4 regions of the Streptomyces sp. NPDC014734 genome follow, and region 4 is predicted to be linked to each of the others. Evidence: riboswitches for the same ligand, from Rfam matches in the RefSeq annotation. Region 4 holds a riboswitch; each other region holds the start of a gene.

Evidence for each region. Region 4 has a riboswitch for cobalamin ahead of metE (5-methyltetrahydropteroyltriglutamate--homocysteine S-methyltransferase). Riboswitches for the same ligand answer to the same signal wherever they lie in the genome.
Region 1: it holds a riboswitch for cobalamin, as region 4 does, so the genes downstream of both, ACF1CT_RS02475 (ribonucleoside-diphosphate reductase subunit alpha) here and metE (5-methyltetrahydropteroyltriglutamate--homocysteine S-methyltransferase) in region 4, are expected to answer to the same signal.
Region 2: it holds a riboswitch for cobalamin, as region 4 does, so the genes downstream of both, ACF1CT_RS33075 (CoA-acylating methylmalonate-semialdehyde dehydrogenase) here and metE (5-methyltetrahydropteroyltriglutamate--homocysteine S-methyltransferase) in region 4, are expected to answer to the same signal.
Region 3: it holds a riboswitch for cobalamin, as region 4 does, so the genes downstream of both, ACF1CT_RS17810 (ABC transporter substrate-binding protein) here and metE (5-methyltetrahydropteroyltriglutamate--homocysteine S-methyltransferase) in region 4, are expected to answer to the same signal.

The regions. Positions count from the first base shown of each region.
Region 1 is NZ_JBIBYN010000001.1:567,220-573,055, forward strand. Features, by position in the region: gene mctP (monocarboxylate uptake permease MctP) at 1-1,377, shown strand, start outside; cobalamin riboswitch at 1,545-1,673, shown strand; gene ACF1CT_RS02475 (ribonucleoside-diphosphate reductase subunit alpha) at 1,814-4,222, shown strand; gene ACF1CT_RS02480 (ribonucleotide-diphosphate reductase subunit beta) at 4,222-5,253, shown strand; gene ACF1CT_RS02485 (hypothetical protein) at 5,276-5,488, opposite strand; gene ACF1CT_RS02490 (GlxA family transcriptional regulator) at 5,570-5,836, shown strand, end outside.
Region 2 is NZ_JBIBYN010000030.1:30,581-36,416, forward strand. Features, by position in the region: gene ACF1CT_RS33065 (enoyl-CoA hydratase/isomerase family protein) at 1-646, opposite strand, end outside; gene ACF1CT_RS33070 (acyl-CoA dehydrogenase family protein) at 643-1,797, opposite strand; gene ACF1CT_RS33075 (CoA-acylating methylmalonate-semialdehyde dehydrogenase) at 1,794-3,293, opposite strand; cobalamin riboswitch at 3,516-3,694, opposite strand; gene ACF1CT_RS33080 (ECF transporter S component) at 3,830-4,657, opposite strand; gene ACF1CT_RS33085 (ABC transporter ATP-binding protein) at 4,654-5,836, opposite strand, start outside.
Region 3 is NZ_JBIBYN010000010.1:35,248-41,083, forward strand. Features, by position in the region: gene ACF1CT_RS17790 (hypothetical protein) at 1-116, opposite strand, end outside; gene ACF1CT_RS17795 (response regulator) at 301-996, opposite strand; gene ACF1CT_RS17800 (sensor histidine kinase) at 968-2,206, opposite strand; gene ACF1CT_RS17805 (alpha/beta hydrolase) at 2,259-3,401, opposite strand; cobalamin riboswitch at 3,634-3,820, shown strand; gene ACF1CT_RS17810 (ABC transporter substrate-binding protein) at 3,851-4,897, shown strand; gene ACF1CT_RS17815 (FecCD family ABC transporter permease) at 4,909-5,836, shown strand, end outside.
Region 4 is NZ_JBIBYN010000010.1:260,930-266,765, forward strand. Features, by position in the region: gene ACF1CT_RS18800 (hypothetical protein) at 1-678, shown strand, start outside; gene ACF1CT_RS18805 (NUDIX hydrolase) at 864-1,364, shown strand; cobalamin riboswitch at 1,623-1,847, shown strand; gene metE (5-methyltetrahydropteroyltriglutamate--homocysteine S-methyltransferase) at 2,013-4,331, shown strand; gene ACF1CT_RS18815 (hypothetical protein) at 4,646-4,891, opposite strand; tRNA gene ACF1CT_RS18820 (tRNA-Pro) at 5,124-5,197, opposite strand; gene ACF1CT_RS18825 (ATP-binding protein) at 5,245-5,836, opposite strand, start outside.

The DNA of each region.
Region 1 (5,836 bases), on a different contig from region 4:
GCCGTGCCGTACACGATCCTGGTGTACCCGCTGATCTTCACCTTCCTGCCCCGGCTGTGGTCGGTCTCGCACCGGCACGGGTACGTGACCACCTCGGACTTCGTGCGCGGCCGGTTCGGTTCGAAGGGCCTGTCGCTGGCGGTCGCCGTCACCGGCATCCTCGCCACCATGCCGTACATCGCGCTGCAACTCGTCGGCATCCAGGCGGTGCTGGACGTGATGGGCGTCGGCGGCGGCGAGAACACCCACTGGTTCGTCAAGGACCTGCCGCTGCTGATCGCCTTCGCGGTGCTCGCCGCGTACACCTACTCGTCCGGCCTGCGGGCGCCCGCGCTGATCGCGTTCGTCAAGGACGGGCTGATCTACCTGGTCATCGCCGTGGCGATCATCTACATCCCGATCAAGCTGGGCGGCTTCCACGACATCTTCGCCGCCGCGCAGGAGAAGTTCGCCGGGCCGCCGGGAGGGAAGCCGACCGGTGCCCTGGCCCCCGGCGCGGGCAGCCAGTGGGGCTACGCCACCCTGGCGCTGGGCTCGGCGCTGGCGCTCTTCATGTACCCGCACTCGATCACGGCGACGCTCTCCAGCCGCAGCCGCGACGTGATCCGGCGCAACACCACGATCCTGCCGCTGTACTCGCTGATGCTCGGGCTGCTGGCGCTGCTCGGTTTCATGGCGATCGCCGCCGGGATCGAGGTGGACAACGGGCAGCTGGCCATTCCGCAGCTTTTCGAGAACATGTTCCCCGACTGGTTCGCGGGGGTGGCGTTCGCCGCCATCGGGATCGGCGCGCTGGTGCCCGCGGCGATCATGTCGATCGCGGCGGCGAACCTCTTCACCCGCAACATCTACAAGGACTTCCTGAAGCCGGACGCGACTCCCGAGCAGGAGACCAAGGTCTCCAAGCTTGTGTCGTTGCTGGTGAAGGTCGGGGCGCTGGCCTTCGTCCTCACCATGGACAAGACGGTCGCGATCAACTTCCAGCTGCTCGGCGGGATCTGGATCCTCCAGACGATGCCCGCCCTCGTCGGCGGCCTGTTCACCCGCTGGTTCCACCGCTGGGCACTGCTCGCGGGCTGGGCGGTCGGCATGGTGTACGGCACGCTGGCCGCGTACGGAGTGGCGTCGCCCACCCAGAAGCACTTCGGCGGCTCCTCCGAGAAGATCCCCGGCATCGGTGAGATCGGTTACATCGGCCTCACCGCGTTCGTGCTGAACGTGATCGTGACGGTGGTGCTGACGTTCGTCCTGAACACGGTGAAGGCGCCCGCCGGAACGGACGAGACGTCACCGGCCGACTACACGGCCGACGCGGGCGACCCGGGTGTCCGGGCGGAGCCGGCGCCGGTCACCGCGGGAGTTCCGGACGGTCGCTGACCGCCCCTTCCCGGCCCCCGGACGGCCCGTCCCCGCCCCTTCGAAAGGGGGCGGGTGGCGGGCCGTCCGCCGCCCGGCACGAGGCCCGCAGGGCGCCTCCTGCGGGCCCGGCACACGGAGGCCGACACAACATCTGGGGGCTGCCTCATCGGGCGGCCCCCACATGTATGCTCATCCTCGCTGTCGTCGCAGGGGAATCCGGTGCGAATCCGGAACTGTCCCGCAACGGTGTGTTCAGTGCGCTTTTGCGCACCCCCGACGAAGTCCGACGACCTGCCGACAGCGCACCCGGCTCGACCGATCCGGGTGCCAGACGTCCGGGCCTCGCGGATGGGCCGGTGGACGCCGTACGCAGTGCCGCCCGCCCAGGGCTCCGTGCTGCCCGGCTGCCCCGTTCCCCCGCCCTGGCCCCGAGCCGAGCGAGGGAGAGCACCACGTGACCATCGCGCCAGCCGATCCGGCCTCAGTCGCCGCGTCCGTAGCGGCCGAGTCCGAGGGAACCGCACAGGACGGACCGGGCACCGCGCTGCTGCGGACCCTGACCGACCTCACCGTCGACCTTCCCGACGCCGACCCCGGACGGGTGGCCGCCGCCGCGCTGCGGGGCCGCAGCGCCCGGGCGGACGAGGCCGAGCTGCGGTCGCTGGCCACCGAGGCCGCCGCGGGACTCATCTCCGAGGACCCCGCCTACTCCCGGCTCGCCGCCCGGCTGCTCACCCGCACCATCGCGGACGAGGCGGCGGGCCAGGGCGCTGTCTCCTTCTCCGCCTCCGTCGCCGTCGGTCACCGCGAGGGCCTGATCGCCGACCGCACCGCCGCGTTCGTCGCGGCCCACACGGCGACCCTGGACGCCCTCGTCGAACGCGCCCTCGTCGACGGCGCCGACGACAGGTTCGGCTACTTCGGCCTGCGGACCCTGCACAGTCGCTACCTGCTGCGCCACCCGCACACCCGCCAGGTCATCGAGACCCCGCAGCACTTCATGCTGCGGGTGGCGTCCGGGCTCGCCGAGGACGACTCGCCGCAGGCCGTGGACGACGTCGCGGCGCTGTACCGGCTGATGAGCCGGCTCGACTACCTGCCGTCCTCGCCGACCCTGTTCAACTCCGGCACCCGGCACCCGCAGATGTCCTCCTGCTACCTGCTGGACTCCCCGCTCGACGAGCTCGACTCGATCTACGACCGCTACCACCAGGTGGCGCGGCTCTCGAAGCACGCGGGCGGCATCGGCCTGCCGTACTCCCGCATCCGGGCCCGCGGCTCGCTGATCCGCGGCACCAACGGACACTCCAACGGCATCGTGCCGTTCCTGAAGACGCTCGACGCGTCCGTCGCCGCCGTCAACCAGGGCGGTCGCCGCAAGGGTGCCGCCGCGGTCTACCTGGAGACCTGGCACGCGGACATCGAGGAGTTCCTGGAGCTGCGCGACAACACGGGCGAGGACCAGCGGCGCACGCACAACCTCAACCTGGCGCACTGGATCCCCGACGAGTTCATGCGCCGGGTCGACGCGGACGGCGACTGGTCGCTGTTCTCCCCCTCCGACGTGCCCGAGCTCGTCGACCTGTGGGGCGACGCGTTCGACGCCGCGTACCGGGCCGCCGAGGCGAAGGGCCTGGCCCGCAAGACGATGCCGGCCCGTGAGCTGTACGGCCGGATGATGCGCACCCTCGCGCAGACCGGCCAGGGCTGGATGACGTTCAAGGACGCCGCCAACCGGACCGCCAACCAGACCGCCGAGCCGGGCCGCGTCGTCCACTCGTCGAACCTGTGCACCGAGATCCTCGAAGTCACCGACGACGGCGAGACGGCCGTCTGCAACCTGGGATCGGTCAACCTCGGCGCGTTCGTGGCCGACGGCGACATCGACTGGGAGCGGCTGGACGCCACCGTCCGCACCGCCGTGACCTTCCTGGACCGGGTCGTCGACATCAACTTCTACCCGACCGAGCAGGCCGGGCGTTCCAACGCCAAGTGGCGCCCGGTGGGCCTGGGTGCGATGGGCCTCCAGGACGTCTTCTTCCAGCTGCGGCTGCCGTTCGACTCCCCCGCGGCCCGCGCGCTGTCCACACGGATCGCCGAGCGGATCATGCTGGCCGCGTACGAGGCGTCCTGCGATCTCGCCGAGCGGTCGGGTCCGCTGCCCGCCTGGGAGCAGACGCGTGCCGCGCGCGGGGTGCTGCACCCGGACCACTACGACGCCGAGCTGAACTGGCCGGAGCGCTGGGACGCGCTGCGCGCCCGCGTCGCGAGGACCGGGATGCGCAACTCGCTGCTGCTGGCCATCGCGCCGACGGCGACGATCGCCTCGATCGCGGGTGTGTACGAGTGCATCGAGCCGCAGGTCTCCAACCTCTTCAAGCGCGAGACGCTCAGCGGCGAGTTCCTCCAGGTCAACGCCTATCTGGTGGAGGAGTTGAAGAAGCTCGGCGTGTGGGACGCGCGCACCCGTGAGGCGCTGCGCGAGGCGAGCGGCTCGGTGCAGGGCTTCGCCTGGATCCCCGAGGACGTGCGGGCCCTGTACCGCACCGCGTGGGAGATCCCGCAGCGCGGTCTGATCGACATGGCGGCGGCCCGTACGCCGTTCCTCGACCAGAGCCAGTCGCTGAACCTCTTCCTGGAGACGCCGACCATCGGCAAGCTCTCCTCCATGTACGCGTACGCCTGGAAGAAGGGGCTGAAGACGACGTACTACCTGCGGTCCCGCCCCGCCACCCGGATCGCCCGCGCGGCCTCCGGCACGGCCGCCGCCGCCGTCGTTCCCGCCCAGCAGGCGTCGGCGCCCGACGCGGACGCGATCGCCTGTTCCCTCGAAAACCCCGAGTCCTGCGAGGCCTGCCAGTAATGAGCTCCACCGAACACACCGCGAAGGCCGAGAAGAACCTGCTCGACCCGGGCTTCGAGCTGACCCTGCGCCCCATGCGCTACCCCGATTTCTACGAGCGCTACCGGGACGCGATCAAGAACACCTGGACGGTGGAGGAGGTCGATCTCCACTCGGACGTCGCCGACCTCGCGAAGCTGTCGCCGGGTGAGCAGCACATGATCGGGCGGCTCGTCGCCTTCTTCGCGACGGGTGACTCGATCGTCGCCAACAACCTGGTGCTCACGCTCTACAAGCACATCAACTCCCCCGAGGCGCGGCTGTACCTGAGCCGTCAGCTGTTCGAGGAGGCCGTGCACGTCCAGTTCTATCTGACGCTGCTCGACACCTACCTGCCCGATCCGGAGGACCGGGCGGCGGCGTTCGCGGCGGTCGAGAACATCCCGTCCATCCGCGAGAAGGCCGAGTTCTGCTTCAGGTGGATGGACTCGGTCGAGAAGATCGACCGGCTGGAGAGCAGGGCCGACCGCCGTCGCTTCCTCCTCAACCTCATCTGCTTCGCGGCGTGCATCGAGGGACTGTTCTTCTACGGCGCGTTCGCGTACGTCTACTGGTTCCGCTCGCGCGGCCTGCTGCACGGTCTCGCCACGGGCACCAACTGGGTGTTCCGCGACGAGACGATGCACATGAACTTCGCGTTCGAGGTCGTGGACACCGTCCGCAAGGAGGAGCCGGACCTCTTCGACGACGAGCTCCAGCAGCAGGTCACCGACATGCTGAAGGAGGCCGTGGAGGCGGAGCTGCAGTTCGGCCGCGACCTGTGCGGCGAGGGACTGCCCGGCATGAACACGGAGTCGATGCGGCAGTACCTGGAGTGCGTGGCCGACCAGCGCCTCACCCGGCTGGGCTTCCCCGCGGTCTACGGCTCCGAGAACCCGTTCTCGTTCATGGAGCTCCAGGGCGTGCAGGAGCTGACGAACTTCTTCGAGCGCCGGCCGTCCGCGTACCAGGTGGCGGTGGAGGGCTCGGTCGACCTGGACGAGGACTTCTGATCCACCGGGCGGGCCCGGTGGATCAGATCCGGGCCCAGCTCCTGACGTACGGGCGCCGCTCGGCCATGACCGGCCGGGCGGCGCCCTCCGTTTCCGGTGGCGCGTCCCCCCGTGCCCGTTCCGCCTCCAGCAGTTCGCGGGAGATGCGGCGCTCCCGGGCGAGGCCGAGGAGGGCGGGCAGCAGGGAGAGGACGACGAACGCGGACATGCCGAGAACATTCAGGAAGGTGTTCATGACCTCACTCTCGTCGGCGCCCGCACATTCCGGCAGTGGCAGGACTGCCACACAGCATCGATTTACTGCCACACTGGTCCGATGCTGAACAATGTCGCCACCCTGCTGCTGGACGAGGTCCACCCCTTCGAGCTCGGCGTGCTGTGCGAGATCTTCGGTCTCGACCGCAGCGAGGAGGGTCTGCCGGTCCACGACTTCGCCGTCGTCTCCGCCGAGGGCCCCACGCTGCGGACCCACGCCGGGTTCACCATCGGCACGCCGCACGGCCTCGACCGTCTGGAGGAGGCCGATCTCATCGCCGTACCGGCAGGCGGCAGCTACATCGAGCGGGAGTACCCCGAGGAGGTC
Region 2 (5,836 bases), on a different contig from region 4:
GCGCCGGGCGGACGCAGCGCCGGAGCGCGTCCCGGACCGGGCGCGTGGCGAGGTCGTCCAGCAGTCGGGGCAGGTCGCCGGAGGGGACGAAGTGGTCGGCGAGTCCGCACAGCAGCGCGTCGCCCGCGCCGATCCGCGCGCCGGTCAGCGCCAGGTGGGTGCCGAGTTCACCGGGTGCGAGGGCCAGCAGATAGGTGCCGCCCACGTCGGGGACGAAGCCGATGCCGGTCTCCGGCATCGCGATCCGGGAGCGCTCGGTGACGATGCGGACGCTGCCGTGCGCGGAGACACCGACACCGCCGCCCATCACGATCCCGTCCATCACCGCGATGTACGGCTTCGGGTAGCGCGCGATACGGGCGTTGAGCCGGTATTCGTCCCGCCAGAAGCCGGCGGAGGCCGTGCCCCCGGCGCGCGCGTCCTCGTAGATGGAGCGGATGTCGCCGCCCGCGCACAGGCCCCGTTCGCCCGCGCCCGTGATGATCACGGTCTCCACGGCCGGATCGTTCTCCCAGGCGGTCAGCGCCTCGTCGATACGCCGGACCATGGCGTGCGTCAGCGCGTTGAGCGCCGCCGGCCGGTTGAGCGTGAGGTGGGCCGCGCGCCCCTCGGTACGGAGCAGCACGTGTTCCTCGGCGGCGGTCACCGGAACGCCTCCGTCAGTCCACGGGCCACGATGACGCGCATGATCTCGTTGGTTCCTTCCAGGATCTGGTGGACGCGAAGGTCACGGACGATCTTCTCGATGCCGTACTCGGTCACGTAGCCGTATCCGCCGTGGAGCTGGAGGGCCCGGTCGGCGACGGCGTAGCCGGTGTCGGTGGCGAAGCGTTTGGCCATCGCGCACAGTTGCGGGGACCCCGGATCGGCGCGGTCCAGGGCCTCGGCCGCCTGGTGGACGAGGGCGCGGGCGGCGGCGAGTTCCGTCGCCATGTCGGCGAGGCGGAACTGCAGGGCCTGCGCGTCGAGGAGCCGGGCGCCGAACGCCTCCCTGCCGGCGAGGTACGCGAGGCTCTTGCTGAGGGCACTGCGGGCACCGCCCAGGGAACAGGCGGCGATTCCGAGCCGGCCGCCGTTCAGGCCGCTCATGGCGATCCGGAAGCCGTCGCCCGTCCGGCCGAGCCTCCGGTCCGCGGGCAACCGGACGCCGTCCAGGATCACCTGGCGGGTGGGCTGGGCGTTCCAGCCCATCTTCTTCTCGTTCGGCCCGAAGGACAGGCCGGGGTCGTCCCGGTCCACGACGAACGCCGAGATGCCGCCGGGCCCCTCTCCGCCGGTGCGTGCCATGACGATGTACAGCTGGGAGGCGCCCGCCCCGGAGATGAACTGCTTCACTCCGGTCAGTACGTAGTCGTCGCCGTCCCGCACCGCGCGGGTGCCGAGCGCGCCGGCGTCCGATCCCGCGCCCGGTTCGGTGAGGCAGTAGCTTCCCAGGTCGTCCATGGCGCACAGGCGTGGCAGCCATCGTGCCCGCTGGCTCTCGTCGCCGTAGGTGTCGATCATCCAGGCGACCATGTTGTGGATGGAGAGGTAGCCGGCGATGGAGGGGCAGCCGGAGGCGAGGGCCTCGAAGACGAGGACTCCGTCGGCGCGTGCGAGGCCGCTGCCTCCCGCTTCCTCGCGCACGTAGACACCGCCGAGTCCGAGCCCGGCGGCCTTGCGCAGCACGTCGAGCGGGAAGTGCTTGTCCTGATCCCACTGGAGGGCGTGCGGGGCCAGGTGGTCCTGCGCGAAGTCGAGGGTCGTCTCCACCAGGGCCTGTTGGTCTTCGGTGAGGGTGGTGGTCATGGCGCTCATCCCATGGTCGGGAGGGTGAAGCTCGCGCCTTCCCTGACGCCCGAGGGCCAGCGCGAGGTGACGGTCTTGGTACGGGTGTAGAAGCGGATGGCGTCCGGGCCGTGCTGGTTCAGGTCGCCGAATCCGGACTGCTTCCAGCCGCCGAAGGTGTGGTAGGCGACGGGGACGGGGATCGGGACGTTGACGCCGACCATGCCGGTGTTCACCCGGCGGGTGAAATCGCGGGCGGTGTCACCGTCCCTCGTGAAGATCGCGACACCGTTTCCGTAGGGGTGCTCGCTGGGCAGGCGCAGCGCCTCCTCGTAGTCGGCGGCACGCACCACGCACAGGACGGGACCGAAGATCTCCTCCCGGTAGATCCGCATCCGCGAGGTGACACGGTCGAAGAGGGACGCTCCCGCGAAGAAGCCCTCCTCGTGGCCGGGCAGGGAGAAGTCCCGTCCGTCGACGACGAGTTCGGCGCCCTCGGTGACACCGATGTCCACGTACCGGCGGACCCTGTCGACGGCGTCCCGGCTGACCAGGGGGCCGAAGTCGGCCTCCGGGTCGTCGCAGCGGCCGATCCGGAGCGCGGCGATGCGTTCCCCGAGCGCGGCGACGAGCCGGTCGGCCGTCTCCTGCCCGACGGGCACGGCCACGGAGATCGCCATGCAGCGCTCTCCGGCCGATCCGTATCCGGCGCCGATGAGTGCGTCGACGGCCTGGTCCAGGTCGGCGTCCGGCATCACGATCATGTGGTTCTTGGCACCGCCGAAACACTGCGCCCGCTTGCCGTGCGCGGCGGCGGTGGCGTAGATGTGCGCGGCGACGGGAGTGGAGCCGACGAAACCGAGCGCGCCCACCCTGGGGTCCTCCAGGAGGGTGTCGACAGCTTCCTTGCCGCCGTTGACGACGTTCAGGACGCCGGGCGGCAGGCCTGCCTCCAGGAACAGTTCGGCAAGCCGCAGCGGTACGGACGGGTCCCGTTCCGACGGTTTGAGGATGAAGGCGTTCCCGCACGCGAGAGCGGGTGCCGCCTTCCACAGCGGAATCATCGCGGGGAAGTTGAACGGTGTGATTCCGGCGACCACACCGATCGGGGAGCGCAAGGAGTGCACATCGATGCCGGTGCCCGCGTTGTCCGTGAACTCGCCCTTGAGGAGATGGGGAATTCCGGCGGCGAACTCGACGACGTCCAGACCGCGTTGGATGTCGCCGTGCGCGTCGGCGACGGTCTTGCCGTGTTCCGACGACAGCAGGCGGGCCAAGGAATCGCGTTCCGCCTCCACCAGCCGGAGGAAACGCAACAGGACGCGGGCACGCCGCTGCGGGTTCCATTGCCCCCAGTCCTGCTGCGCGGCGGTCGCGTCGGCGATCGCCGTCTCGGTGTCGGCGCGGCCGGCGAGCGGCACGCGGGCCCGGACGGTGCCGGTGTTGGGGTCGTACACGTCGCCGAAGAGGCCGGACGTGCCGGTGGTGTGTTTGCCACCGATGAAATGGGTGAGTTCACGGACCATGGTTGCCTGCTCTCGTCAGGTGAGATCCGGGGATGGCACGGCGGGCCGCAGCCGGGCACACGGAGGTGTGTCCTGCCGGGACAGCCGTGGGACAGCGAGCTACGGGGCCGGGGCCCCGGAGGTCTACGAGCGCGCGACGGGTCGCCTGCGCTCCGCCGGATCACCAGGGTCGTGGTCGGGGGTACGGACCGGTGCCATGCGTGTCTGCTCCATCCTCGTGGAAAACACGGAACATTCCGCGGCCGGTATCCTGACTCCCGGATCTCCGCGTACCGCCCGCCTTCCCGGCAGACCTCGCCAGTGGCGTGTGGATGGCAGCACACTCCCCGGTCACAGTGGCGGGACCGTGCCGGATTCACACCGGCTTCCCTGCACCGCGGACCTAGTCCCCCGAAGATATAGTTGGACGTCCTAGTAAGTCCACCCCGCCACTCGAAGTGCCGTGGAGAACAAGGTGCGTCCACGCCCGCGACGGAGGCCCGCCTGCCGGTCGGCCCTCGGTCGCGCCCCGGGGACACGGCTGCCGGGGACGGGCGTCAGTCCTCCCCGCCGGGTCCCTTGGGGAGCGAGGGCGCGAAACGCACCGGGGCCCGGAAGCGGGCGCGGCGGGCGGCGCGGCGGAAGGTGGTGAGTACGGCCGGGCCGGCCAGCGTGATGCAGACGAAGTTGGTGACCGCGCGCCCGGTGTCCCAGCCGAGCGAGGTGGCGAGGTCGAAGGCAAGGTACCGGTGCCACTGCTCCGTGAACGGCAGGCCCGGAAGGTAGGCGATGGAGCTGTTCGGGTCGAGGGAGAACGGCCAGAAGGAGAGATTCAGCAGGAACCCGAAGAGGTAGCCCGAGACCGATCCGTAGGCGGCGAGCATCAGGACCTCCCGGCGGCCGGTGGCGCGGGGCAGGAATCCGGCGAGCATGCCCACGAAGGCGCAGCCGAACATCTGGTACGGCATCCACGGTCCGACGCCGCCCGTGATCAGCGCGGAGGTGAAGAGCGAGGTGCAGCCGAGGGTGAAGCCGAAGCCCGGCCCGTAGACGCGCCCGGCCAGGACCAGGACGAAGAAGACCGTTTCGATGCCGGCCGTTCCGGCGCCCAGGGGGCGCAGTGCCGCGTTGACGGCGGACAGCACGCCGAGCATGGCCAGGGCCTTGGAGTTGATGCCGCCCTCGGCCATCTCGGAGAGCACCACGCAGAGCACGAGGACCAGGAGGACGCCGAAGATGAGCGTGGGGGTGTAGTTCGAGCCGAACGTTCCGGGCGCGACGACGAAGGGCCAGAAGAACGCCACCACTCCGACGAGGGCGGCCAGGGCGATGACCAGCGAGGCCCGTGGGCCGATCCGGATGGCCGTCGCGCCACCGGCGCTCATGACCGGTCCTCGCCGTCGCCGGACGCGGTGTCGTGCGCGTCGAGTGCCGAGGTCGCCTGGTCGACGGTGAGGAAGGGCAGCGGTGCCAGGATCTTGGCGGTCTGCGGTGCGAACACCGGTGAGGCGACGATGACTTCGCGGGTGGGGCCGTCCGCGACGATGTCGCCCTCGGCCATGACGACGACCCGGTCGGCCGTCCGTGCCACGAACTCGACGTCGTGCGTGGAGATGACGACGGTGCGGCCTTCCGCGGCGAGGGCGAAGACGATCTCCGTGAGCTCCGCCTTGGCCCGGTAGTCGAGCCCGCGTGTCGGTTCGTCGAGGAGCAGGACCCGAGGCGTCGCGGTGAGCTGGATCGCGAGGACGAGGGCCAGCTTCTGCCCTTCGGACAGGTCACGGGGGTGGGTCGCGTCGTCGATGCCCGGGGCGAGGCGGTCGAGGATCTCGCGCGCCCCGGGACTCTCGCTCCCGTCGGCCGACTCGCTGTCGGCCTGCCGCAGTTCCTGCTCGACGCTCTCCAGGTAGAGCAGGTCGCACGGGGTCTGCGGAACGAGCCCGACGAGCCGCCGCGCCGCCGCCGCGGGCAGGGTGCGCGGATCGCGCGGCGCTCCCTCGCCGGTGACGCGCACGCGCCCGGCCCCGCGCGGGCCGGATCCCTGCAACGCCCACAGCAGGGAGGACTTTCCCGAACCGTTGCGCCCCATGAGCGCCGTGATCTCGCCACCGCGCAGGCCGAGGTCGGCCTCGCGGACGGCGGGGACGCCGTGATAGCTGACGGTGATGCCGTGCGCGTCCAGAAGCACCGTCCCCGCCGCCGGAACGGGACGTACCGGTGCGGGCGTGACACCGGCCAGCGCGCGACGGAGCGGGGCGGCGGCACGGCGGGCGTCGCGGACGGACAGCGGCAACGGGTGCCAGTCCGCGGCGCGCGCGAGTTCGACGATCGGCGGGGCGATGGAGGACGACCTGAGGATCTCGGCGGGGGGCCCGTGCACGACGCGCCCGCCGCCCGGGAGGTGGACCACGCGGTCGGCGTACTGGACGACGCGTTCGAGGCGGTGCTCGGCCATCAGGACGGTGACGCCGAGGTCGTGGACGAGGCGGGTCACGGCGGCGAGGACCTCGTCCGCGGCGGTCGGGTCCAGGGCGGAGGTGGGCTCGTCGAGAACGAGGACACGG
Region 3 (5,836 bases), 230 kb from region 4:
CGCGTGGCCGGGTGGGTTCCCCTCGTGACCGTCTCCTCGGCTGCGGGGGACGTGCGGGGGCGCGCGTCGGCCGGTCGTTCACCGATCGTGCTGTGGTTCTCGGTCGCAGTGAACATGGGACACGCCCTTCGGGTGAGGCGGCGGGACTCGTTCATGGCGAAACCTCCGTTCGCCCTCCCACCTTCGCCCCGGCACGGCCCCCGGCGCGTCGTCCCCCCGCAGCGATTCCCGGCTACCACGACCGCGGTATCCGTTCCCGCCGCCTACGACCGCGCCGGCACGTCCGTACCGCGTCGGCACCTACAGGGGCGCCTGCGACGAGCCCGACTCCGCCGCCGGGCTGACCAGTCCGCACTGGTAGGCGATGACGACGAGCTGGGCCCGGTCGCGGGCCGCCAGCTTCGTCATGGCGCGGTTGACGTGGGTCTTGGCGGTCAGCGGACTGACGAACAGCCGTTCCGCGATCTCCTCGTTCGACAGCCCGAGTGCCGCCAGCCCGACCACGTCGCGCTCGCGCGGCGTCAGGCACCCCAGCCGCTCGTGCACGCCCGCCGGGCAGGGGTCCGGCTGTGCGAGGAAACGCCCGATCAGCGACCGCGTCGCCGAGGGCGACAGCAGGGCCTCCCCGGACGCGACGGTGCGTACGGCGTCGAGGAGTTCCTCGGGCCGGGCCCCCTTTCCGAGGAAGCCGCTCGCACCGGCACGCAGGGCCTCGGCGACGTGCTCGTCGTCCTCGAAGGTCGTCAGGACGAGCACCTTCACCCCGGCGAGGTCCGCGGACTCGCTGATGTGCCGCGTGGCGTCGAGGCCGTCCATCTCCGGCATGCGGATGTCCATCAGGACCACGTCGGGGCGCTCCGCGCGCGCCAGCTCCAGCGCCTCCTGCCCGTTGGAGGCCTCCCCCACCGTCTCCATGTCGTCCGTGGAGTCGAACAGCATCCTGAAGGTGCCCCGCAGCAGGGCCTGGTCATCGGCAAGCAGTACGCGAATCGTCATGCCCGTCTCTCCTCGGTGGTTCGCCCATGGCCTGACCGGGACGCAGGGGCAGGTGGGCCGTCACGGTGAAGCCGCCCTCCGGGCGCGCTCCCGCGTACAGCCGGCCGCCGACCGTGGAGGCCCTCTCGCGCATCCCGATCAGCCCGTGCCCGGTCCCCGGACGGGTGTGGTTCCCGCCGGTGCGTCCGTCGTCCTCGACGGTGATCGTCAGCCGCTCGGGGCGGTAGTGCAGGAACAGCCGGGCGTGGTCGGCCCCGGCGTGCTTGTGCACGTTGGTCAGGGCCTCCTGCACGATGCGGTACGCGGCCAGATCGACCGCCGGGGCCAGCGGTTCCGCGGTGCCCCGCCGGGTATGGCTCACGGTCAGACCGGCGCGTTCGAACGACGCCAGGAGCGCCGGTACGCGCGCGAGGCCCGGCATGGGATCGCGTGGCGCCACCGGGTCGCCGGACTGTCGCAGCAGGCCCACGGTCACCCGTAGTTCGTCGAGCGCCGACCGGCTGGTGTCCCGGATGTCCTCCAGTGCGGCGAGGATCCGCTCCGGCCGCCGTTCCACCAGGTGGACGGCCACCCCGGCCTGAGCGTTGATCAGGGCGATGTGGTGCGCGACGATGTCGTGCAGCTCGCGTGCGATCCGCACCCGCTCGGCCGCCACCCGCTGTTGCGCCTCCTGCTCGCGCGTCCGCTCCGCGTGCTCCGCCCGTTCCTCCACGGCGGCGACGTAGGCGCGGCGCGAGCGCACCCCGTCCCCCACGGCCGCCGGCAGGGCGGTCCACGCCAGCATCGCCGCGTTGTCGGGAGCCAGCCAGGAGCGGGGATCGCAGATCACCGCCGCTCCCACCAGAACGGCGGCCGAAAGCGAAGCCGCGGTCCAGGTGGCACGCCGGTCGGTGAGCACGGCGACGGTGTAGACCGACACCAGGACCGGGCTGATCACCAGCGGACTCTCGCGGAACCCGAACACCTGGAACACCACTCCGCAGCCGACCGCGACGACCAGTACGCCGATCGGGTGACGGCGACGCCACAGCAGCGCGGCACAGCCCACTGCCGCCAGTACCACTGCGGACCAGCGCAGGGAGAAGTAGTGCTCGTGCGGCACGACCGAGGCGGCAACGATGGACAGCACGAACAGTGCCACCACGCCCAGCGCGTCCAGCACGCCGTTGCGGCCCCGGTCCCGCCGCCTCCATCCGCTGATCACCGCCATGCCACCACCGTAGGGTGGACGGCCGCGCCGGGCATCGTGTGGCGTCCCGCGGTCAGACGCCCTTGGCGGGAGGGACCCGGCCCCTGTGGGGGGAGAGTTCGGCCGTGAGCCAGCGGAAGACCTGCGGCACCTGACGCTCCCAGAGTCCCGTGGTGTGCGGCCCGCTCACTCCGGCCACCACCACGTGTGTCGGGAGCACCGCCGCGCGCCGGAGCGCGAGGCCGTCGCGGTAGCCGTCGTCGCGGGAGCCCGAGAGGTAGAGCGAGACGCGTGGCGGGGTGGTGGCGTGGCGCAGGATCCACAGCGGGTTGTTGACCCTCCGCAGATGCGGGGTCCGGGCCGTGAGGGAGGCCCGTTCGGCGGCCGGGTCGTTGTAGCCGGAGAGGCCGACCGCGGCCCGGTACCGGTCCGGGTGGGCGAGTGCCATCTTCACGGCGCAGTGCGCGCCCGCCGAGTACCCCGCCACCGCCCAGCCGCTCGCGCGGCTCTGCGCGCGGAAGGTGTCGGTCACCATCTGCCGGACGTCCACGCTGAGCCAGGACTCGGCGTCGACGACGCCCGGCACGTTGGCGCACCCGGTGTCCTTGCCCGCCAGCAGGTTGGTCCGCGGCTCCACGAGGATGAACGGGGCGATCCTCCCGCTCCGCATTCCGGCCTCCAGCTGCGACTGCACCCGCAGGCTGACGAACCACGCCTTCGCCGATCCGGGAAAACCGCCGAGGAGCTCGACCACGGGGAACTTCCGGTGCCGGAAGGACGGCCGGTCGTACTGCGGCGGGAGCCATACGTACACCTCGCCGCGCACGCCCGACACCGGGCCGCGCAACTGGGTCACGCGGACGCCCCGGCCCATCCGGGCGTCGTGCGTCGGGCCGAAGTGCTGGACGGTCCTCGGCTGGTCCGCCAGCCGCTTGTCGGTGCCGAGTCCGTCGCTCCCCAGGTCCGGGGCGGCGACGACGTGGTGTCCGGTGCCGAGCAGGTCGGCCCAGCTGTCGTAGAGGCCGTTGGCGTTGTTGACCATCACGAAGACGCTCAGCACGGCCGCCGCCTGCGCGAGGACGACCATCACCAGGCGCGCCGCACCGCGCACGACGGCGGGTCCGCCCACCCGGCCCCAGAGCAACAGCGGAAGCAGCACGGTGACCAGGGCCAGGGCGACCGTGGCCAGGAAGAAGGGTGTCCCCGTCAGGCTCATCACGCCAGGGAGGATGCCGCACACGCCGCAAAGGTTTACCCGCTTTTCCGCCTCTTTACGTCGGATGTGAGACAGCCGGGAACCCCGTGTTGACGCCGGGGCCGTCCGGATGCCCGTTCGCCGTCTCACCGGCGGTGCGATCCGGTGCGCCGGCTCGCACCGCGAAGGGCGCGGAGACGGATCCGGCCGCCGGGGTGCGATCACTCACACCGGCCGCCTTTGTGCCGCAACCTCAAGGAAACGTAATATCGGCAGGTCATCGCCGCGACGGACCACAGGAAGCCGGTGCAAATCCGGCACGGTCCCGCCACTGTGACCGGGGAGTGCACCCCTTCGGCATGCCACCGCGCGCGGCGCGGGAGGGCGGGAGGAACGTCGATCCGGGAGTCAGGACACTGCCCTGTCGCGGGCCCGTTGTGAGGGAGCGCGGACTCCCCAGGAGGCTCTACGTGTATTTCGGCATTCCCCGCCGCCCCGTCTGCCCGCCCGCCCGCCGTCGTGCGCTGCGCGCCGCCGCCGCGGCTGCCGCCCTGTCCACCGTCCTGCTCGCCGCGGGCTGCGGGGCGGGCGAGGACTCCCCCGAGGACCGGAAGGCCGCCGCGCGGGCGACGGCCCGGGGTTTCCCGGTCACCGTCGACAACTGCGGTGTGAAGACGACGTACGACAAGCCGCCCGCACGCGTCGTCACCATCCACCAGCACCCGGCGGAGCTGATGCTCGCCCTGGGGCTCAAGGACCGCATGGTCGGCACCGCGTTCCCCGACTCCGCCGTCCTGCCCGAGCTGAGGAAGGACTTCGAGGCGATCCCCGAGCTGGCACGCAAGGAGCCGTCGTTCGAGTCGATCCTGGACGCGGAGCCGGACTTCGTCTACGGCGGCTACGGCAGCGCGTTCGCCGAGAACGAGGGCCGTTCCCGCAAGGCGTTCGCCGACGCGGGCATCGACACCTACCTCAACCGCGAGTACTGCGCCAAGAACAAGCCCGTGACGATGCGGGACACCTACGAGGAGATCCGTACCGTCGGCAGCGTCTTCGGCATACCGGACCGCGCCGACAAGCTGGTGACCGAACTCCGCGGACGCGTCGACAAGGCCGCCACCGCCGTCAAGAACGCCCCCGCGGTGCCCGTCTTCGTGTACGACAGCGGCGACAAGACGGCGTTCACCGCGGGCGGCAAGGGCCTGGGCAGCGAGCTGATCCGCCTGGCCGGCGGCAGGAACGTCTTCGGGGACCTGGACGACGTCTTCGGGGACGTCTCCTGGGAGCAGGTGGTGGCCCGCAAGCCCGAGGTCATCGCCATCTACGACTACGCGGGATCCGGCACCGTCGAGCAGAAGAAGAAGTTCCTCCTCTCGCAGCCGGCGCTCGCCGACGTCCCGGCCGTGAGGAACGAACGGTTCGTGGTGCTGCCGCTGACCGACACGCTGGTCGGCATCCGGTCGGCCTACGCGGTCGACGGCCTGGCCCGCGGGCTGCACCCCGAGCGTTTCCGGTGACGCGGACATCCGTGGAGGACGGCCCGGCCGCGGCCGCGGCCGAATCGCGCACGCGTCGCGGAACCCGGTCGGGTCGGGCCGCCCTCGCCGTCACGCTGTCCGTCCTCGCGGTGCTCCTGCTGCTCTCCGTCACGGCCGGGCTGGCCATCGGCTCGGTGCACGTGCCGCCCGGTGACGTGTGGGGCATCATCACGCACGCGCTGGGCGTCGACCGCTCGGAGCCGACCTGGTCGCGCGCCCGGGAGACGATCGTCCTGACCGTGCGGGCGCCGCGGGTGCTGCTCGGCGCCGTGACCGGGGCCGGGCTGGCCGTGGTGGGTACCGCCATGCAGGCCCTGATCCGTAACCCGCTCGCCGAGCCGTACCTGCTGGGGGTGTCCTCCGGCGCGTCCCTCGGCGCGGTCTCGGTGATCGTCCTCGGGGTGGGTGCGGCGGGGCCGGCATCGCTGTCGGCCGCCGCGTTCGTCGGCGCGCTGGGCTCGCTGCTGGTGGTCTACGCGACCGCCCGCACCGGTGGACGGATCACCTCGGTACGGCTCGTGCTGTCCGGTGTGGCGATCGCCGCGATGCTCACCGCGGTGACGGATCTGCTGTTGCTGACCGCCGGCCGGGGCCACGAGGCGCGTGCCGTCCTCGCCTGGACGCTCGGCGGCCTCGGCGGCGTGGACTGGGGCACGCTGTGGTTGCCCAGCGCGGCCCTGCTGGTCGGCATCGCCGTCCTCCTGGTGCAGTCGCGGAACCTGAACCTGCTGCTGGCGGGCGAGGAGGCCGCCACGACGATGGGGCTCGACGTGGCCCGTTTCCGGGCCCGCATGTTCATCCTGCTGTCCCTCGTCACGGGAATCCTGGTCGCGGCGGCCGGGCCGATCGGTTTCGTCGGGCTGATGCTGCCGCACATCGTGCGTCTCTTCGTCGGCGGCGATCACCGTCGTGTGCTGC
Region 4 (5,836 bases):
CTCGACCGCTTCCTGTTCGGCCCCGAGGACGTGGTGGTGGTCGTCGGACAGGACGGTCTCGTCGCCAACACCGCCAAGTACCTGTCCGGGCAGCCCGTCGTGGGCATCGACACCGATCCCGGACGCAACCCCGGGGTGCTGGTCCGCCACCGGGCGCCGGACGCGGCGGCGCTGCTGCGGGCCGCCGGGTCGCCCCGGTGCGCGGCGGACGAACTCACCATGGTCGAGGCGGTCGCCGACGACACCCAGCGCCTCCTCGCCCTCAACGAGATCTACCTGGGCCCGGCGGGCCACCAGACCGCCCGGTACCGGCTCGGCCCCGACACGCCCGACGCGCCCACCGAGGCACAGGCGTCCTCGGGTGTGCTGGTCGGCACCGGCACCGGCGCCACGGGCTGGCTCCGCTCGCTGTGGCAGGAGCGCGGCAGCGCCCTGCCGCTCCCGGGGCCCACCGACGCGCGGCTGCTCTGGTTCGTCCGCGAGGCCTGGCCGTCACCGGCGACCGGCACCTCGTTGGTCTCCGGCGAGCTGGAACGGGGGCAGGGGCTGAGGCTCACTGCCGAGTCCGACCGGGTGGTGGCCTTCGGCGACGGGATGGAGGCGGACGCACTGGAACTGACATGGGGCCAGAGCGTGCGACTGGGCATCGCGGACACCTCGCTGCGGCTGGCCCTCTGACCGGCCGGACCGGTGGATCGCGCGACCCGGCACACCCGCCCCGCGGCCGGCCCCCCGTCGATGCCCCGCGGGCGACCGGTCACCGCGCCGGCGACGAGGGTACGTAGGCTTGTCCTCGGGCCGCCGCCCGCGGATGCCGTGTCGCCGTGGCCCGTGACATCCCGCGCCCGACCGCAAGGAGCACCATGCACTCCGGCCCCGCCGATCCCCTCCCCCGCAACGCCCGTCCGCCGGTGGCGCAGGCGGCGCTCGGTGTGGGCGTCATCGTGCGGGACGCCCGAGGACACGTGCTGCTGGGCAGGCACCGCGGCGGAACCTGGGAACTTCCCGGCGGGAAGGTCGACCCGACGCACGAGTCCGTCGCCGCAGCCGCCGTCCGCGAACTCCGCGAGGAGACGGGGCTCCAGGTGGACGTGGACGACGTGACCGTCTTCGCCATGCTCCACGACGTCGTCGCGGGGATCAACCGGGTGTCGATGGCGGCCCTGGTGACGGTGGAGTCGGCGGAGCCGCGGGTGACCGAGCCGCACCTCATCAGCACCTGGCGGTGGACCGCGCCCGACGCGCTGCCGAAGGACTTGTTCGACCCCTCCGCCCAGGTGCTCGCGGCATGGCGCCCCGATCTCCCGATCACGCACCCGCCGGCCCACCGGCTGGACATCACGACCGGTACGACCGGGGCATAGCCCTCAGGACGCAGTCCGCCGGGGCCCTCGGGCGGTCCGGTGGCCACCTCACCGGACCGTACGAGGTGCCGTACGATCCCCGTGCCCCGCTGCCCCCCTCACGTCCGGCCGACCGGATCCGCCGGACCTCGTGGGCCGGTCGTCCCGGACCCCGTCGCACCGCCCGCGGGGCTCCCGCCCCGGTGCGCCGCGTCGCCCGTGTCTCAGCTCACCATCCGGATCGTGGACGACGTGCCCCGTCGGATCACACCACCCTCTAGGCTGGGCCTCGCAGCTGGTTCGCCCCGTCCGCCAGGCGGGATGCGTCGCAAGAGGGAACCCGGTGGGAATCCGGGACTGCCCCGCAGCGGTGAGCGGGAACGACCGCCGTCATACGCACTGGGTCCGACGTACAGGGCCTGGGAAGCGACGGCCAGTAGGTGCCTCGTACGACACGAGGCGTGCCCGCGAGTCCGAAGACCTGCCAACTGCCCGCACACGAACCACTCGTGCGCGGACATTCCGGTGACCTCGTGGGCGGGTCGGCGTACATATCGGTCGGACGACCGCGCTGTGCCGCGCGAGGTCGTCGCCGTCCGGTCCGTCACCCCTTCGCGTCCTCGTCCCGTCACCGGGATCTCAGGGATTCATCTCGCGAAGGAGATCTCCGTGACCACCACGACCGCAGCCGCGGCAGCACGGGCCACCGTGTACGGCTACCCCCGCCAGGGCCCGGACCGGGAACTGAAGAAGGCGATCGAGGGCTACTGGAAGGGCCGCGTCACCGCCGACGCCCTCCGGTCCACCGCCGCCGGACTGCGCGCCTCCAACTGGCGGCAGCTGGCCGGGGCGGGCATCCAGGAAGTACCGACCGGTGACTTCTCCTACTACGACCATGTCCTCGACACCACCGTCATGGTCGGTGCGATCCCCGCCCGGCACCGGAGCGCCGTCGAGACGGACGCCCTGGACGGCTACTTCGCCATGGCACGCGGCACCCAGGACGTCGCGCCCCTGGAGATGACCAAGTGGTTCGACACCAACTACCACTACCTGGTGCCCGAGCTGGGCCCGGACACGGTGTTCACCGCCGACTCCAGCAAGCAGGTCGCCGAACTGCGGGAGGCCCTCGCCCTGGGCCTGACCGCGCGTCCGGTACTGGTCGGCCCGGTCACCTATCTCCTCCTCGCCAAGCCCGCCCCGGGCGTCCCCGCGGACTTCGAGCCGATCACCCTCCTCGACCGCCTGCTTCCGGTGTACGCCGAGGTCCTCGCCGATCTGCGCGCGGCGGGCGCGCAATGGGTGCAGGTCGACGAGCCCGCCCTCGTCCAGGACCGCTCCCCGGCCGAACTGGAGGCCGCCGCGCGCGCCTACGGCGGCCTCGGTGCGCTCACCGACCGGCCCAAGCTGCTGGTCGCCTCGTACTTCGACCGGCTCGGCGACGCCCTGCCCGTCCTGGCCAAGGCTCCGGTGGACGGGCTCGCCCTCGACTTCACGGGCGCGGCCGCGGCCAACCTGGACGCCCTCGCCGCCGTCGGCGGACTGCCCGGCAAGCGCCTGGTGGCGGGGGTGGTCGACGGCCGCAACATCTGGGTGAACGACCTGGAGAAATCCCTGTCCGTCCTCGGCACCCTGCTCGGACTTGCCGAACGGGTCGATGTCTCCGCGTCCTGTTCGCTGCTCCACGTGCCGCTGGACACGGCGGCCGAACGGGAGATCGAACCGCAGATCCTGCGCTGGCTCGCCTTCGCCCGTCAGAAGACCAGCGAGGTCGCCACCCTCGCCAGGGGGCTCGCCCGGGGCACCGGCGCGATCGCCGCGGAACTCGCCGCCAACCGCGCCGATCTGGCCTCCCGCGCGAGTTCGCCGATCACCCACGACCCGGCCGTACGGGGCCGCGCCGCCGCCGTCACGGAGGCCGACGCCCGCCGCTCCCAGCCGTACCCCGAACGGGCCGCGGCCCAACGGGCCCACCTCGGCCTGCCGCTGTTGCCGACCACCACCATCGGCTCCTTCCCCCAGACCGGCGAACTGCGCACCGCCCGCGCAGACCTGCGCGCGGGCCGGATCGACACGGCCGGCTACGAGGAACGCATCAGGGCCGAGATCCAGGAGGTCATCTCGTTCCAGGAGAAGGCCGGACTGGACGTCCTCGTGCACGGCGAGGCCGAACGCAACGACATGGTGCAGTACTTCGCCGAACAGCTCAGCGGATACCTCGCCACACAGCACGGCTGGGTCCAGTCCTACGGCACCCGCTACGTCCGGCCGCCGATCCTGGCCGGTGACATCTCCCGCCCCGAGCCCATGACGGTCAGGTGGACGGCCTACGCCCAGTCCCTGACCCCCCGCCCGGTCAAGGGCATGCTCACCGGACCCGTCACCATGCTCGCCTGGTCCTTCGTCCGTGACGACCAGCCCCTCGGCGACACCGCCCGGCAGGTCGCCCTCGCCCTGCGCGACGAGGTGAACGACCTGGAGGCCGCCGGGACCTCGGTCATCCAGGTCGACGAACCCGCGCTGCGCGAGACACTCCCGCTGCGGGCGTCCGACCGACCGGAGTACCTGGCGTGGGCCACCGAGGCCTTCCGGATCAGCACCGGCAACGTGCGCCCCGACACCCAGATCCACACCCACATGTGCTACGCGGAGTTCGGCGACATCGTCCAGGCCATCGACGACCTCGACGCCGACGTCATCAGCCTGGAAGCGGCTCGCTCCCACATGCAGGTCGCCCGTGAACTGGCCGCCCACGGCTATCCGCGCGAGGCGGGACCGGGTGTCTACGACATCCACTCCCCCCGCGTTCCGGGCACCGGGGAGGCGGCGGAACTGCTGCGCACCGGTCTGAAGGCCATCCCCGCCGAACGGCTGTGGGTCAACCCCGACTGCGGCCTGAAGACCCGCGGCTGGCCCGAGACCCGGGCCTCCCTGGAGAACCTGGTCGCCGCCGCCCGCACGGTCCGCGAGGAGCTCTCCACGTCCTGACACCGGCAACGACGGGCCGGGGAGGGGTCGTCCGGCCTCCTCCCCGCCCGAGGCCCGGCGCCTGCCGCGACGGGCCTCGGGCGGTCGTTCGTCGGCGGAGGCGGACATCTCCCCCGAAGGCAGCGACATGCCGACGGCCCCGGCGACCACGGACATCGGTGCTTCGGGGGAGCCCTCCCGGCGGGCGGCTGGCACTCCGGCCCGGCGCCCACGGCAGGGATCCCCCGTCGGCGGTGACGTCGAGTTCCGTCAGAACGGGCAGAGCGCACAGGAGTTGGGCGCAGGCTCGACCGTCACCCCCGTGGGGCACCGTCTCAGCCGCGGCGGCGGGCCAGAAGCGTCGTCCCGGCGATCACACAACCGATGGCCAGGACCTTGCCGGCCCCGTAGTAGCGGGACCAGTCGTCGTCAGCCGCGTCTCCGCGCAGCACCAGCCACAGCAGCAGCCCCGCCCCGCTCACCGCGAGGGCCACTCCTCCGGCCGGCCCGAGCCCGGCCCACCAGGGGGCGTCTCCGCCGGGGGCGGGCCCGGTGTCCTGGTCTCGCTCGCGGTCACTCACCTTGTGTCCTCTCCTACGACCGTGATCTTCAGCAGAAGGGACGTGTCGCGCCACGGCGGGGTTGCCCTCCTGGACCTGAACCGTGATGTCGGGGGGGGCGTGCCAGGTGCTGGGCAGGGACGGGCCGGTTTCCGGGACCAGAGCAGACCGTTCCCGCCACTGGTTCCCAGGAATGATCAAGGGCCGGTTTCGAATACCTCCGAAACCGGCCCTGATCTACGACTCTCACGAGTCGGGACGACAGGATTTGAACCTGCGACCCCTTGACCCCCAGTCAAGTGCGCTACCAAGCTGCGCCACGTCCCGCTGCGTTCCCCCGGTGTTCCGGGTGACCGCGCAGGACAAACATTACCTCACTCCGCGGACCGGATCGACGCCCGTGCCTGGTGAGCACGGTTCGCGAGGGATTCGGCGCCGCAGGCGGTGGCCAGTTTGTGGGCCCTGGCGAGTTCCCGCGGGGACCGGATCGCGATCCCGTAGTCGACGAGCGCCAGGGCGTGCTCGTACGCCGACGGGGACGACTCCAGGTGGCGCACCGACTCGGACAGCAGGTGAACGGCGTCCTCGGGACGGGCGAAGAGCGCGACACAGCGCAGGGCCTCGCCGATCGCGGTGTCCGTCCCGAAGCGTTCGGCGTGCACTCGGGAGGCGGTGGCCAGTTGGGCGGCGCGCTGCGGGTCCTGCTCGGCCAGGGCACGGGCGAGGTCGCCGGCCCATGGCGCCCAGACGCCGTTGAACCTGCCCCGCGCCTCCAGGGCCCGGCCTGCCGCCTCAAGTTCGTTGACGGCCTCCGCCGTACGGCCCTCGGCCAGCAACAGCCTGCCGCGCAGGCACGGGGCGTCGGGCAGCACCATCGCGCTGGGGTAGGGCGGACCGAAGTCGTAGCGGTCGGCCATCTCGCGGGCCTCGGCGACACGTCCCCGGGCGACCAGGGTGTCGATCAGC